One region of the Exiguobacterium sp. s46 genome, then DNA from elsewhere that is predicted to be linked to it. Evidence: riboswitches for the same ligand, from Rfam matches in the RefSeq annotation. Region 1 holds a riboswitch; each other region holds the start of a gene.

Region 1 (3,398 bases):
CTGCATCAAACGGAGTACGACTGGATTTGGTTGACGCATTGTGAGACGTCTACGGGCGTTCTCTACGATCTCGATGCGGTAAAAGCGCTATTAGATCAACGAACCGCACTCATCGTCGATGCGATCAGCGCCGTCGGGACCGGACGTTTCTCATACGCTGGCTGCAGATTCGTCACGACCGTCTCCGGAAAGGCAATTGGGGGTTTACCGGGTCTTGCGTTCATCGGTCATACAGACAGCATCCTACCTTCTCCACGAATTCCACGTTATCTGGATCTCGGACTCTATGCGGAAGGCGTCGCCTTTTCCGGCTCATCGAACTTGTTGCTGGCTTGTCAGGCAGCGCTGGATGCCCTTGATCTCGATCAAGCAGCCATCAAGATGACCTATCTCGAACAAGCCGTTCGCGCTACTGGTTTCAACCTTCTTGCGACTCAAGAAGCGCAAGCGCCGGGAATTCTGACGATCGTTCATCCGTCGGCAACCGCTTTAGGAGACGCTCTTCGGATTCAGGGCTATCATGTTCAATATGAAAGCGACTATCTCGTCCGTAATCAATGGCTCCAAATCTCAACGATGGGACAGACGACGATGCGGCACATCGAACGTCTCATCCGCGTGTTGGTCCGTGAAAACCAACGCATCACCATAAAAAATGAAAAAAACGAAAGACCTCTCAACCCTTGATTTCAAGCGGTTTGGAGGTCTTTCGACTTTAAAAAATAAAAATTAGAGGTTTAAGGATTTAAAACATAGGGGTATAAACTCACTAGCACCGCATCAAACGGTGACTTACTCACACATGTTTCTCAATATCAGCGTAATGACCTGGGAGAGAAATGCAAAGTCACGAAAGCGTCAGATTCAAAGCGAGTCTGAAACCGATTGTCTTAGCATGTTTCATATTGTTCAGGACTTGTCCTGCTCCTACATTCATTACCTTTTGAGGGCTATACCAAATTCAAGGGGGAAATGAACATGTCAGTTAAATTAACAGCCGAAAAACGCGAGGTACGTCCACGCTCACTCCGTAAACAATTACGTCATGAAGGAAAAGCTCTTGGTGTCGTGTATGGTTACAAAGTGGAAAGTACACCAATCGCATTTGAAGAAAAAGAATTGCTTAAAATCGTTCGAGAAAACGGTGAGAACGTCTTGATTTCACTGAAACTCGACGGTAAAAATATTAACGTCTTGATCAACCGTCGTGATATGGATGTCTTCACACCAACTGTCGATCACGTTGAATTCATCGCTGTTAAAATGGATGAAGAGACAGAAGTCGAAGCAGACGTCGTACTCGTCGGCGAAGCAGCTGGCGCTAAAGTCGGCGGATTCCTGTCACAGACACTCTTTAAAGTAACAGTCGCAGCAACACCAGATAAATTACCAGAGAACGTCGAAGTCGACGTCACGAACCTCGAAATCGGCGATTCGATCTCTGTAGCTGATCTTCCGGAACAAAAAGATTTCCGTATCGTCACAGAAGGCGACATTCAAGTCGCAGCTGTCGTCGAATCTACACTCGAGCAGGATCTTGAGGAAATCGAAGAAGCAGAAGCTGAGGCGCAAGCGGAAGCTAGTGAAGACAACGAAGCGGAAGCTACGGAAGAGTCTTCAGAAGAAGCAAAAGAAGAGAACGAAGATAACAAATAAGTCGTTTATCGATACGCCCTTCGTGGCGTATCGTTTTTTTGTGTCTTGACAATAGACAGAAGATTGCCTAAAGTGAACAGCGTATCACCTATTACTATATCCACTAGGGGAGCCCATTTGGCTGAGACGATTCACTTCGGACCCTTCGAACCTGATCTAGTTCATACTAGCGTAGGAAAGTGGAGCGATCACATCCAATGACTCCTGCTGCGCGCAGTTTTTCTGAGGACCGCTCTCTTTTTTACGGAGGGCGGTCTTTTTTGGTGTCTCCCCCACTTAAAGGAGGACGAACACGATGCAACACTGGAAAATGAAAGAAATCATGGTCATGATGATGCTCGCCGTCGCTTGCGGGGTCATCTATCTCGGTTGGTCAACACTCTGGTTACCGATGTCTGCGATCTTTGGACCTGTCGGTGCCAACTGGATGTTTGGGATTTGGATCATCGCGAGCCCGCTCGTCGCAGCAATCATTCAAAAACCAGGTGCCGCCCTCATCGCGGAAATCGTCGCGGCAGCCGTCGAGCTGTTCACGGGTAGTCACTTTGGTTTATCGGCTCTTCTAATCGGGGTCTGCCAAGGGCTTGGCGCGGAACTCGTCTTTGCGATGACGCGTTATCACCGTTATGACACCTGGACATTGATGTTATCGGGTGTTGGAGCCGCAATTGGTAGCATTGTCTATAGTCTGATCGCGAACGGATTCGGTTACTACACGACGACGACGTTGCTTGCGACAACAGGTTTACAATTGATTAGTGGTGCATTACTCGGCGGCTTGCTTGCAGCGATTCTCGTCCGTCGCCTTGTTGCGACCGGTGTCTTAAACGGGTTTGCGGCAGGACGTGCGAAACGGGAAGTCGCATGATTACTGTCGACGATCTCAGCATCCGCTATACGGGTCAGATAAAATCGGTGCTCGATCATGTATCGCTGACGATCGAGCAAGGAACGACCCTTTTGCTTGGACGCAGTGGGAGTGGCAAGACGACACTGCTTCATGCCCTAGCCGGACTGACACCGGAGACGATCGAAGTCGAACAGACTGGTACCGTTACCCGGTCCGGTTCGGTCGGAGTGCTGTTCCAAAATCCAGAAGAACAGTTCTGCATGGAAACGATCGGACGCGAAATCGCCTTTAGCTTAGAAAACCGGTCGATTCCACGTGCGGAGATGGAGGAACGCATTGAACGCTTACTCGCACTCGTTGGTCTCCCTCTCCCCTTCTCGACACCAATCGCGAGTCTATCCGGGGGGATGAAACAGCGCCTCGCGCTCGCCGCGGTCCTAGCGCTCGAGCCGACGATCTTATTACTCGATGAACCAACGGCTCAGATTGACCCGATCGGGCAACACGAGCTGATGGCGTTGATCTTTCGGATTCAGAAAGAACATGATTTAACGATCGTCTTGATCGAGCACCAACTCGATGTCTGTTTACCGTACATCGATCAGGTTGTCTTACTTGAGAACGGATCGATTACTGCGACGGCGCATCCGCAGGATTTGTTCCCGCAGGCTTATACAGAGCTTCAATCGAAAGGCATCGCTGTTCCTTCTTTGTATCCGTACACGTTAGAGACGTTACCCATAGATGGACCACAAGCAGCGCGACTTCACGTGCTTCCTCCAGTCGCTACAGCAGGCATTCCCTTGTTACACGTCGCTGCATTATCGACGAAAGCCCCTTACCCGCTAACCGATGCGACATTTTCCTTGCAGACAGGAGAATGGGTGATGCT
Region 2 (3,398 bases), 430 kb from region 1:
GAAACTGTTAAAGACGCATGCGATTGGTGGGGTCTTACTGCTCGGCGGAAACATCACGTCGGAAGAGCAACTCTTGACGTTCACGCGTGCGATTCAAGAGACGAACCAAAAACCGTATGCGTTCGTCGGGATTGATGAAGAAGGCGGACGCGTCAGCCGGGTACCGGATCAACGATTACGTCTACCGACGAGTCAACGGATGGCGCAAGGAGCAGATGAAGTGAAAATGGAAGACGTCGGACGTACGCTCGGACATTTGTCACGTTTTTATGGCTTCAACATGGACTTCGCGCCGGTCCTTGACGTCAACAGTAATCCGAACAATCCGATCATTGGCGACCGTGCGTTAAGTGCTGATCCGAATACCGTCGCGACGCTTGGTACGGCACTGATGCACGGGATGCAGGAGACGGGAACGATTCCGGTCGTCAAACATTTTCCCGGTCACGGCAATACGAGTGTCGATTCCCATGTCGGGCTACCGAAAGTGACGGCATCAAAGGAAGAATTGAAGCGGACGGAGCTGTTACCGTTCCAAGAAGCGATTCAAGAGGGCGCCGAGATGGTGATGGTCGCCCATATTCTCTATCCCGCGTATGACGATATGAATCCGTCCTCGCTCTCAAAGCCGATCTTGACTGACCTCTTGCGTCAACAACTCGGATTCAACGGTGTCATCATCACGGATGATCTCGTCATGGGGGCGATCACGAAACAATATGGTCTCGCAGAAGCGGCACGTCAGTCGCTCGTCAATGGAGCTGATATGGCGATGTTTTCAGAGGCAGGTGCTTACACAAAGGTCCATGCTGAAGTGATGCAAGCCGTCAAAGACAAAACGCTGACGCCGGAGATGCTCGATGCCAAAGTAATGCGCATCCTGAAGCTGAAGCAGACGTATGCCGACAGCCAAGAGCAACAGCGACCAACGAAATCGGAACTGATTCAGCAAGTGGAAGCGCTCAACTAGGACTAGCGAAGCAAAGCGACTCATGCTAGACTAATGGGGCAAGCCAATTAAACACGAAAAGACACTAGGGGAGTCTCCCAGCAGACTGAGACGGAAGTATCCGGACCCTTTGAACCTGATCTAGTTCGTACTAGCGGAGGGAAGTGGCTCGAAACCTTAGATATCCTTAGCGCTTCAGCGCATTTTCGGACCACTCCCTTCAACATCGGGAGTGGTCCTTTTTCGTATGGAAAGGAAGAACATGATGCGTCTACATCTGATTTCGACGGGATCCATCCATCCGATTGACGAAATAAAGACTTTTCAATCGCTTCAACCTTATACGGATCAGCTACATCTACGTGAACCGAACTTGTCAGCAGCAGAATTACTTGATCTGATTGACGCACTCCTTGCGCATGGTTATTCGCTTGATCAGTTAACCGTTCATGACCGGATCGATGTCGCCCATGTCGCCGGCATCGGTGTGCAGTTGACGCGCCGTTCCTTGCGTGTCCGCGATGTGCGACGTCATTTTCCGGACCTCGTCATCGGGAAATCCGTTCATTCACTAGCAGAGGCACTAGCAGCAGAAGCGGAAGGAGCCGACCGACTGCTGTACGGTCATATTTATTCGACAGCGTCGAAGCCGAACATGCCACCACGAGGGATTGACGCCTTGAAGCAAGTCGTCACCTTCACGACGAAACCAGTCATTGCAATCGGCGGGATCACACCAGAACGCATGCCTGAAATCGCAGCGACCGGGGCAACCGGAATCGCTGTCTTATCGGGTATTCTCGGTCAATCGGATCCACTCGCCGCCGTCAAGCGTTACCAGGGGGTTCGCGTATGACGGATCACATCATCATCGGCGGCGGAGTCATCGGGTTGACGCTTGCTTACGGTCTCGCCTGTCAGAATGAATCCGTCGTCGTCTTAGAACGTGGAACATGCGGACAAGGGACAAGCCGAGCGGCTGCCGGGATGCTTGCGACGGACATCGAGCTGAGAGCAGAATTGCATGCACTTGCCGCGCGAAGTCGTCGTCTGTATCCACTGCTTGCACGTCGTCTCGAGCGAGAGACAGGCATCGATTGTGGGTACCGGGAACAACCGTTTTTGTTAAAACGTAAAGGACGCGAGCATCTGTTTCCAGCTGTCGGTCAAATCGATCCACGACGACTGACGACTGCATTGATGTATGCCTTACACGCACGTGGCATATCGATTGAAGAACAGGTAGATGTCACACGCTTCGAAGAGAGCGATGACTTCATCAAGGTCGAGTCGAACGCGGGAACGTGGACCGGACGAACAGTGACGGTCGCTGCCGGACGCGGGTCGCAAGCCTTGCTCGATACAGCCGGCATTTCGATCGCGACATATGGGGTCAAAGGGGAATGTCTCGCCGTCCGTCTCGCGGGTCAGCCGTTACGCTCGATCCTGTTTGATGACGCCGTCTACCTCGTTCCGAAAGCAGACGGTCGGATTTTGATCGGTGCGACCGAACTGCCGCACGACGAGACGATCGGTGTCAGTGTCGCAGGGGTCACGTCATTGCTTCAAGCAGCAGAACGACTGTATCCACCGATTCGTGACGCGGTCATCGAAGAAGTCTGGTCCGGTATACGACCACAAACGGCGTCTGGCTTGCCATATATCGGAGTCGCCGATTCATCCCGTCGGATCTTCCTAGCGACGGGGCATCATCGGCATGGCATATTACTCGCACCGGCGACAGCGGAAGTCTTGGCAAATACATTACGGTTGATTCAGAAGGAGGAAGTCCGATGAACATTACGATTAACGGCAATGACCACACGATCGATCAGATTGAAACGATCGAGGACATGCTCACGCAACTTGGCTTAGGGGAAAAGCTCGTCATCGTCGAACAGAATCGACAAATCATCGATCGCGCGGCGTATGGTCAGACGGTCATTCGGGACAATGACACATTTGAAATCGTTCATTTCGTAGGAGGAGGATAAACATGCTGAAAATTGGAGAAAAGACATTTGAATCACGATTATTACTCGGAACAGGGAAATATACGGACGCTACCGTACAGCAAGAAGCAATCGATGCGTCTGCTTCACAAATCTTGACGTTCGCCGTCCGTCGGCTCGACATCTTTGACAAACAACAAGCGAATTTTTTGGAGTCGCTTGATTTAGCGAAGTACGATTTACTGCCGAACACGGCCGGTGCGAAGACGGCGGAAGAAGCTGTTCGGCTTGCGAAGCTTGCGCGGGCATCCGGTATGTGTGACATGGTCAAGGTTGAAGTGATCGGTTGCGACAAGACGTTACTACCTGATCCGATCGAGACGTTACGGGCTTCTGAAGAATTACTCAAAGAAGGCTTCATCGTCTTACCGTATACGTCGGACGATGTCGTGCTCGCACGACGACTCGAGGAACTCGGTTGTCACGCCATCATGCCG
Region 3 (3,398 bases), 400 kb from region 1:
CGATGGCGCAAGAAGGGATGATTTCAAAGAAATTATCTTACGTCAATGCACGTGGTGTGCCGATGCGCGCTTTACTCTTTACGATGATGTTTGCGATGTTATCGCTCCTGACCGCGTTTTTCGCAGAGGATACCGTCTTCATTTGGCTCTTGTCCTTAGCCGGACTTGGCGCTCAAGTCGGCTGGATTTCCATCTCTGCTTCTCAGCTCGCGTTTCGTCGTCAGTTCGTCCGAAACGGACACGATTTATCCGAACTGAAATTCAAGACACCACTCTATCCGGTGTTACCACTGATTTCGCTGACGTTAAACGTCGTCGTCCTCGTCAGTCTTGCGTTTCAAGCGGATCAACGAATCGCTCTATACATCGGTGTTCCTTTCTTCCTCGTCATGTGGGGAAGTTATCATCTCTTCGTCAAAGGAAAACATCTATCCGCCCAAAGCGACATCCGTGTCGCCCCTTCTCAACTCGAAGAATAATTTCATACAAAAAGAGGCCGTGGATTTGTCCACGGCCTCTTTCATATGATTGTTCTATTCCTTAAGCGTCCGCATCATCAATAGTTCTCCTTGGTGGAGCTCTACTTTCGCTTCTGACGCACGCCATTCATTACTAACGGTCAAGGAACCTCCGACGGGTACGGGATGTGCATCGAGTGGATATTTGACTCCGGATAAGCTTAAAGTCGATGGTACGAGTGGAATGAAAGAAAGATAATGATAGCTCCCTGCTTCGACTGCATACGTTCCCTCAGCCAAGTATCGCACCTCTTCTCGTTTCGTCACGAGTCTGGTCTCTGGATATCGCTTCAACAGGTACACATTTTGGACGGTCATGTCGAGCCGCCCACCTGTCGCCCCGATGATGATGGTATCCTCAAACCGTTTCATCTCTGATGCTGTACGAAGTGCCAGTTCGAGATCCGTCTCATCTTTCTCGGCCGGATGAACGATTGCCCCTTCTGGTACATAACCAAGCGAATCAAAATCACCAATCGTCAGGTCGCATGTCAGCCCAAACGATTCAATCGTCTGAACACCACCATCGACACCGACGATAAAATCACCCGGCTGACAAAACGTCCGTAAATCCGGCACTTCTTCTTGTGGACCGGCACAGACGAGAATCGCCCGCATCTCAGACGCCTCGTGCCGAATAACGTAGTAAGCGTGGTGCAGTCGTGAATAAAATTCCTGCTACGATTCCACATAAAATGTACGAAGGAACCATATACGTTGCATTATAGACGAAAGAGTACTCCACGACTGGACCTTTTGCATACTTGGCAAAAAATACGATTCCGCTGATGACATGACAGATATAACGGAGCCCTGCTCCTAATAACGTCGCAAGGAGAACGAACGCCATCAAGCTTTTCTTTTGTCCATTGCGCGCGGCTAGTCTGACTTGACGCGCGAACAGACCACTTAATCCGACGACACCATACGCAATCGTATAGTCAAGCATCGGTTGAACGATCGTCAAGACTTGTGGGGCAAACATCAATTGAATCGTACCAACAAGTGCTCCCGTGACGACACCTCCGACGACACCGTGGCGAAATGCCATGACGAAGATCGGTAACATCGCTAAGCTGATCGAGCCACCTTGTGGCATTTTGAATGGAATCAGTAAATCAAAGACGACTCCGAGACTGGCGAAGATGGCAATTTCCATCATCATTTGTAACCGTTTCATGCTATTTTTCCTCCTTCATTGTACGAGAGGACGCAAAAAGGCAGTACGACGAACGCCGTACTGCCTGCGTGCGCCACATCCCTACGTCCGTTTGAACGGAACAGGTTCGAAGGGTTAAAGTCTAAAAGACTCCTCTCAGCCGCTTTTCAAGCGACACCCCTTGCGGTCATCATATTTCGTTTTCTCGTTCTTATTATACGGCAGCCCCTTGACGAATGCTAGTAATCGCTTCCGCATAATCTGGTGCATTGTAGATTGCCGATCCAGCGACGAGAACGTTCGCACCGTTATCGATGCAAAGCTTTGCCGTTTCCGGATTAACGCCACCGTCAATCTCGATTTCAAATGTCAGCCCACGATCTGCTTTCATTTGCGCGAGTGCTGCGAGTTTCGGCATGACACGCTCGATGAAGGCTTGTCCACCAAAGCCCGGATTGACCGTCATCAATAATACCATATCGACATCCTCAAGGACGTGTTCAATCGTTGATAATGGCGTATGGGGATTCAAGACGACCCCTGCCTTTGCACCCGCTGCTTTGATTTGTTGCAAGACACGATGGACATGATTCGTCGCTTCGACGTGGAACGTCACGATGTCTGCCCCTGCCTTGACGAAATCTTCAACGAAACGTTCTGGCTGGTCGATCATCAAATGGACATCGAGAATCATATCCGTCTTTTGACGTAAACTGCTAAGCACAGGTAATCCAAACGAGATGTTCGGTACGAACTGACCGTCCATGACATCGAAATGGATATAGTCCGCGCCTGCTGCTTCGACTGCTTTGACATCACGCTCGAGATTCGCAAAATCTGCTGATAAGATAGATGGTGCAATTTTAATCATCTTCAATACCTCCGGGCTCGATTCTTGATTTCGTCTATAAACATACCATAGTTCTCATAACGAGAGGACATGATTTCTTGAGCTTCGACTGCTTCCTTGACGGCACAACCGGGTTCATTCAAATGCAAGCAACCTCGGTATTTACAATCGTCTTGTACAGCCACGAATTCAGGGAAACTCCACCGTACATCCTCGATTTCCATATCATACGGAAAATCGAGGTTCGAGAAACCTGGCGTATCGGCAATCAATCCTTCGGCAAGCGGCATCAATGTGACGTGGCGCGTCGTATGACGTCCGCGTCCGAGTGATTTCGAGATCGCACTTGTTTCTAAATCAAGAGAGGGTTCCAGTGCATTGAGCAATGAACTTTTCCCGACACCGGATTGTCCGGCGAGAACGCTCGTTTTTCCAGCAAGTAACGGACGGACTTGCTCAATACCTGCCAACGTCTCACTTGATGTCTCGATGACCGTATACCCAATCTTCCGGTAAGCGGCAATCGCCTCTCGGACAGCCGGTCCTTTAACATCGTCCAGCAAATCCATCTTCGTCAATAGGATGACGGGTTGAATTTCCTTCGCTTCGATCAAAACGAGAAATCGGTCGAGCAAGTGCGCTGAAAAATCAGGTTCTGCCGCCGAGACGACGAGCAATGCCTGGTCGATATTCGCGACTGGAGGGCGTACTAAAAAGTTGTCCCGCTCCTTCACTTCGAGAATATATCCTGTCTCACTTTCGATATGAAGAACGACCTCGTCTCCGACGACTGGACTGATGCCGCGTTTTCGGAAATTCCCTCTTGCCCGTGAACGTACCTCTCCTTCTGGTGTCATGACATCATAAAAGC
Region 4 (3,398 bases), 670 kb from region 1:
TAACCCATACGATGTCGCCGTTCAACCGGACGCACCGGCACACGTCCTCGTCTATGGCTTCAAAGGCGATCCAAACGGTCCAGACTCCGAAGCAGGCAATCTAAAATCAGCGGGACCGAACCTGCCTGCAGGTATCCGAGCGATCTTCGGAACGTTCAAACCGCAAGGCACTTTACCGGTTGATGTGCCGGTCTTTCAGAACGGTGTCTTTACCGATCAACTGCATCTCGAATTCGGTGACGGCTTTAAAAACTGGAAAAAATGATGACGTGATACACCAAAAGACCGAAGCTCCTTAAAGGATGCCTCGGTCTTTTAATGATTGATACGGATATTCAGTTTCTTCTTTCGCACGATGGTAGACGCGGTATAACCAATAAGTCAGCAGTGCATAGACGACGATGACAAGAACAGCAGAAATATAGCTTCCCATGCTATACGCTACCTTGAAGTTTCGAGTCGATGCGGATATACCGGATAACACAATCAACGTTGGGATGATAAGTCCTACAAATCTTACTTTGACTTTACCAAGCATTCGTTGCATAGCATATGCCGCGAGGATCACGAGTGCGATGACTACGATTTCCATTCCAATCCCTACTTTCACCAGATGGTATTCCTAATTCTACCATCTACTGGTTTAAGAAGATACCGGGCGTGCTGGAATCTTTTCGTAGACCGACGTGAACGTCTCTTCCGTCCACCCCATGTGCCAGAAGAGTAACTCATAGTAACAACTTGTCACGAAATGACGTTTCATCCGCTCGCGTTCCGTCGGGCTCGCTTGTTCCGCCAGTGCATCAAGCCGTGCAATCTGTTCAAAGACGACCTTTTCAAACCATTCCGAGCTGTACGTGTCGATCCATTGCTGATAGATTTTTTCTTCCGGAGTACACGTCAGTAATTGCTGTCCGACTTCATAATACAACCAGTAACATGGCAAGATAGCAGCAATCGTCTCACCGAGCGTTCCTTCACTCGCGTGATGCATGTGGGAGACATACGCATATGCTGTCGGTGCCGGTTCAAATGCTTCAAGATTTGCTTCCGTAATACCGAGCGGCTCAAAAAATGATTGATGTAAGCTCAACTCTGCCTCGTAAGTCGAAGTAGCATGTTCGGCAAGTGTCGCGATCGTCGCGAAGTCGTCTGCTTTTGACGCTGCCTTCGCTTGAATCTTCGCAAAGTGTTTTAAGTAATAGGCATCCTGCATGACGTAATGCCGAAATTTCGAGAGCGGTAACGTCCCCTCCCCGATTCCTTGTACGAATGGGTGCGTAAAACTACTATCCCAGTACGCTTGTGCCGCTTGTTTGATTTCTTGTGTGAATGTCATGATCTCATCCTCCTCGTTTAGTTATGAAACGAAAAAACACCACCCCGAAACACACGGGCATGGCGCAAGAAGAACAAGACTTGACGCCACTTCCCTCCGTAAGTACGAACTTAATCAGGTTCAAAGGGTCCGAACGTCTTCGTTCGTCTCAGTCGGTCTACCGACTCCCCTAGTGGTCATTATTCGATTCCCATCCACTATAGCATGCTGAAAACGGAAGTCAAGTTGTCCTCTTTTCGCTATACTATGGAGTGTCAGAAGACGGATGCCGTCTCCATCTACAGACCGATTCCGAACTTCTTTCGTTCTCGTACACTAACTTTAGTACCTGATACTATAATTCATTCTGTTACTTACAATTGGAGGATTTCATTATGCATACACCAACAAAAATCATGGCGTCAGCCGTTATCGCTTCTGCTCTATTACTCCCGACAGCCGCATCTGCCGAACAAGTCGTCGATAAGACGATCGTCACACTCGGGGAGTCGCTCGGCGCAAAGGATAAAGCATGGGTGCTTTCCCGTCTCAATGCACCGGAAGGCATCACACCGATCATCGCCACTTCTGCTGACGAAGAAAAATATCTCGGGAAAAACATTCCACAGTCGCAAAAAGGTGGCAACATGTATTCGTCGGCTAAGATCGAACTGACGGAAAAAGGTGATGGACTTTCCGTCTCGACGGAGAACATCACATGGGTGACAAAGGATATGTATCTCAACGCTCTCGTCACAGCGGGTGTCAAAGATGCCGATATCACGATCACTTCTCCCTACAAGGTGACCGGGACATCGGCACTGACAGGAATCATGAAAGCGTACGATCAAACTTCCGCTGAGACTGGAATTAAGTTAAGTGACGAACGCAAGGATTTAGCACAGCAAGAATTATCGGTCACATCAGACGTCGGAAAAACGGTCGGCACGGATAAAGTCGCTGACTTAATGAATGAGATCAAGGCTGAGATCGCCAATCAAAAACCGGAAACCAAAGTCGAGATCGAAAACCTGATCGTCCAAGTCATTCAAAACAACAATATCCAGTTGTCTGACGCACAAATGGACCGGTTGACGAATCTATTCAATCAAATGGAGCAAGCGAACATCAACTGGGGACAAATCGAGAGTGGTTTGAAAAATGCGGGGCAAGACATCCACGCGTTCGCAACATCAGAAGAAACGAAAGGTTTCTTCGCTAAATTATTCGATGGACTCAGTGACTTCTTCAGTTCAATCGCTGGCGTGTTCAAATAATTCAGACTTCCGTAACTGACAAAAAAATAGTAAACTAGAGATATCTGAAACGAAAGGTGGTGTGAAAAGATGGACTTTGCCGCGTGCAAACACTGGTTGATGGAACAATTGTATCTGTTGCGCGCGATTTTTCATGGAATGGCGTTCTAAGGCACCCCTCTGCCCTTTTTTAGAACTTCATGATTGAAAAATACAGCAAAGCGCATCTTTCACACGTGATGGAGAGTGCTATTTGCGCTCTCCTTTTTTTGATGCGCGCGAAAGGATCAATTGATTATGATGATTTGCGACATTCAACACCTAACCAAACAATTCGGAGGCGAAACGATCTTAACGGATGTTTCCCTCTTCTTAAACGAACACGACCGTGTCGGTCTAATTGGACGAAACGGGAGTGGCAAGACGACATTACTCCGCTTGCTCGCTCGCCTTGAGCAACCGGACGGTGGTGTCATCTATCAAAAGAGCGGTTTGACGATCGGCTATTTGGAACAACTTCCTGTATATAGTGAGACGATGACCGGACTCGACGTCCTTTGGACAGCGTTTGAAGACATCCTCGCGATCCGTTCTCGGATGCAACAGTTGGAGCAAATGATGGCGACAGCACCAGAGAATCTGGATGCGTTACTCGCACGATATGCGGAAGCGACGAATGCGTTCGAACAAAAGGATGGCTATCTACTCGACTCGAAAATCGAGCGCATGGTGAACGGGTTACACCTTCGTCCGTTACTCACTCGTCCTTTCCACCAGTTGAGCGGTGGTGAACAGACGAAGATTTGTCTCGGTCGCATGTTACT

The links. A riboswitch is a leader RNA that binds a small molecule or an ion and turns the genes downstream of it on or off. The one in region 1 is predicted to bind thiamine pyrophosphate.
Region 2: linked by a shared signal. The riboswitch ahead of KNQ08_RS02660 (thiamine phosphate synthase) and the one ahead of KNQ08_RS05000 (ECF transporter S component) in region 1 are both predicted to bind thiamine pyrophosphate.
Region 3: linked by a shared signal. The riboswitch ahead of thiT (energy-coupled thiamine transporter ThiT) and the one ahead of KNQ08_RS05000 (ECF transporter S component) in region 1 are both predicted to bind thiamine pyrophosphate.
Region 4: linked by a shared signal. The riboswitch ahead of tenA (thiaminase II) and the one ahead of KNQ08_RS05000 (ECF transporter S component) in region 1 are both predicted to bind thiamine pyrophosphate.

Annotation. Positions count from the first base shown of each region.
Region 1 is NZ_JACSMY010000001.1:946,673-950,070, forward strand. Features, by position in the region: gene KNQ08_RS04990 (GNAT family N-acetyltransferase) at 1-687, shown strand, start outside; gene KNQ08_RS04995 (50S ribosomal protein L25/general stress protein Ctc) at 979-1,656, shown strand; TPP riboswitch at 1,752-1,851, shown strand; gene KNQ08_RS05000 (ECF transporter S component) at 1,952-2,524, shown strand; gene KNQ08_RS05005 (ABC transporter ATP-binding protein) at 2,521-3,398, shown strand, end outside.
Region 2 is NZ_JACSMY010000001.1:520,055-523,452, forward strand. Features, by position in the region: gene nagZ (beta-N-acetylhexosaminidase) at 1-970, shown strand, start outside; TPP riboswitch at 1,027-1,129, shown strand; gene KNQ08_RS02660 (thiamine phosphate synthase) at 1,212-1,805, shown strand; gene KNQ08_RS02665 (FAD-dependent oxidoreductase) at 1,802-2,746, shown strand; gene thiS (sulfur carrier protein ThiS) at 2,743-2,943, shown strand; gene KNQ08_RS02675 (thiazole synthase) at 2,946-3,398, shown strand, end outside.
Region 3 is NZ_JACSMY010000001.1:1,346,692-1,350,089, forward strand. Features, by position in the region: gene KNQ08_RS07170 (amino acid permease) at 1-479, shown strand, start outside; gene KNQ08_RS07175 (thiamine diphosphokinase) at 534-1,136, opposite strand; gene thiT (energy-coupled thiamine transporter ThiT) at 1,138-1,698, opposite strand; TPP riboswitch at 1,760-1,869, opposite strand; gene rpe (ribulose-phosphate 3-epimerase) at 1,892-2,548, opposite strand; gene rsgA (ribosome small subunit-dependent GTPase A) at 2,551-3,398, opposite strand, start outside.
Region 4 is NZ_JACSMY010000001.1:278,738-282,135, reverse strand. Features, by position in the region: gene KNQ08_RS01450 (glycoside hydrolase family 3 protein) at 1-265, shown strand, start outside; gene KNQ08_RS01445 (hypothetical protein) at 296-592, opposite strand; gene tenA (thiaminase II) at 644-1,339, opposite strand; TPP riboswitch at 1,414-1,520, opposite strand; gene KNQ08_RS01435 (DUF1002 domain-containing protein) at 1,714-2,595, shown strand; gene abc-f (ribosomal protection-like ABC-F family protein) at 2,872-3,398, shown strand, end outside.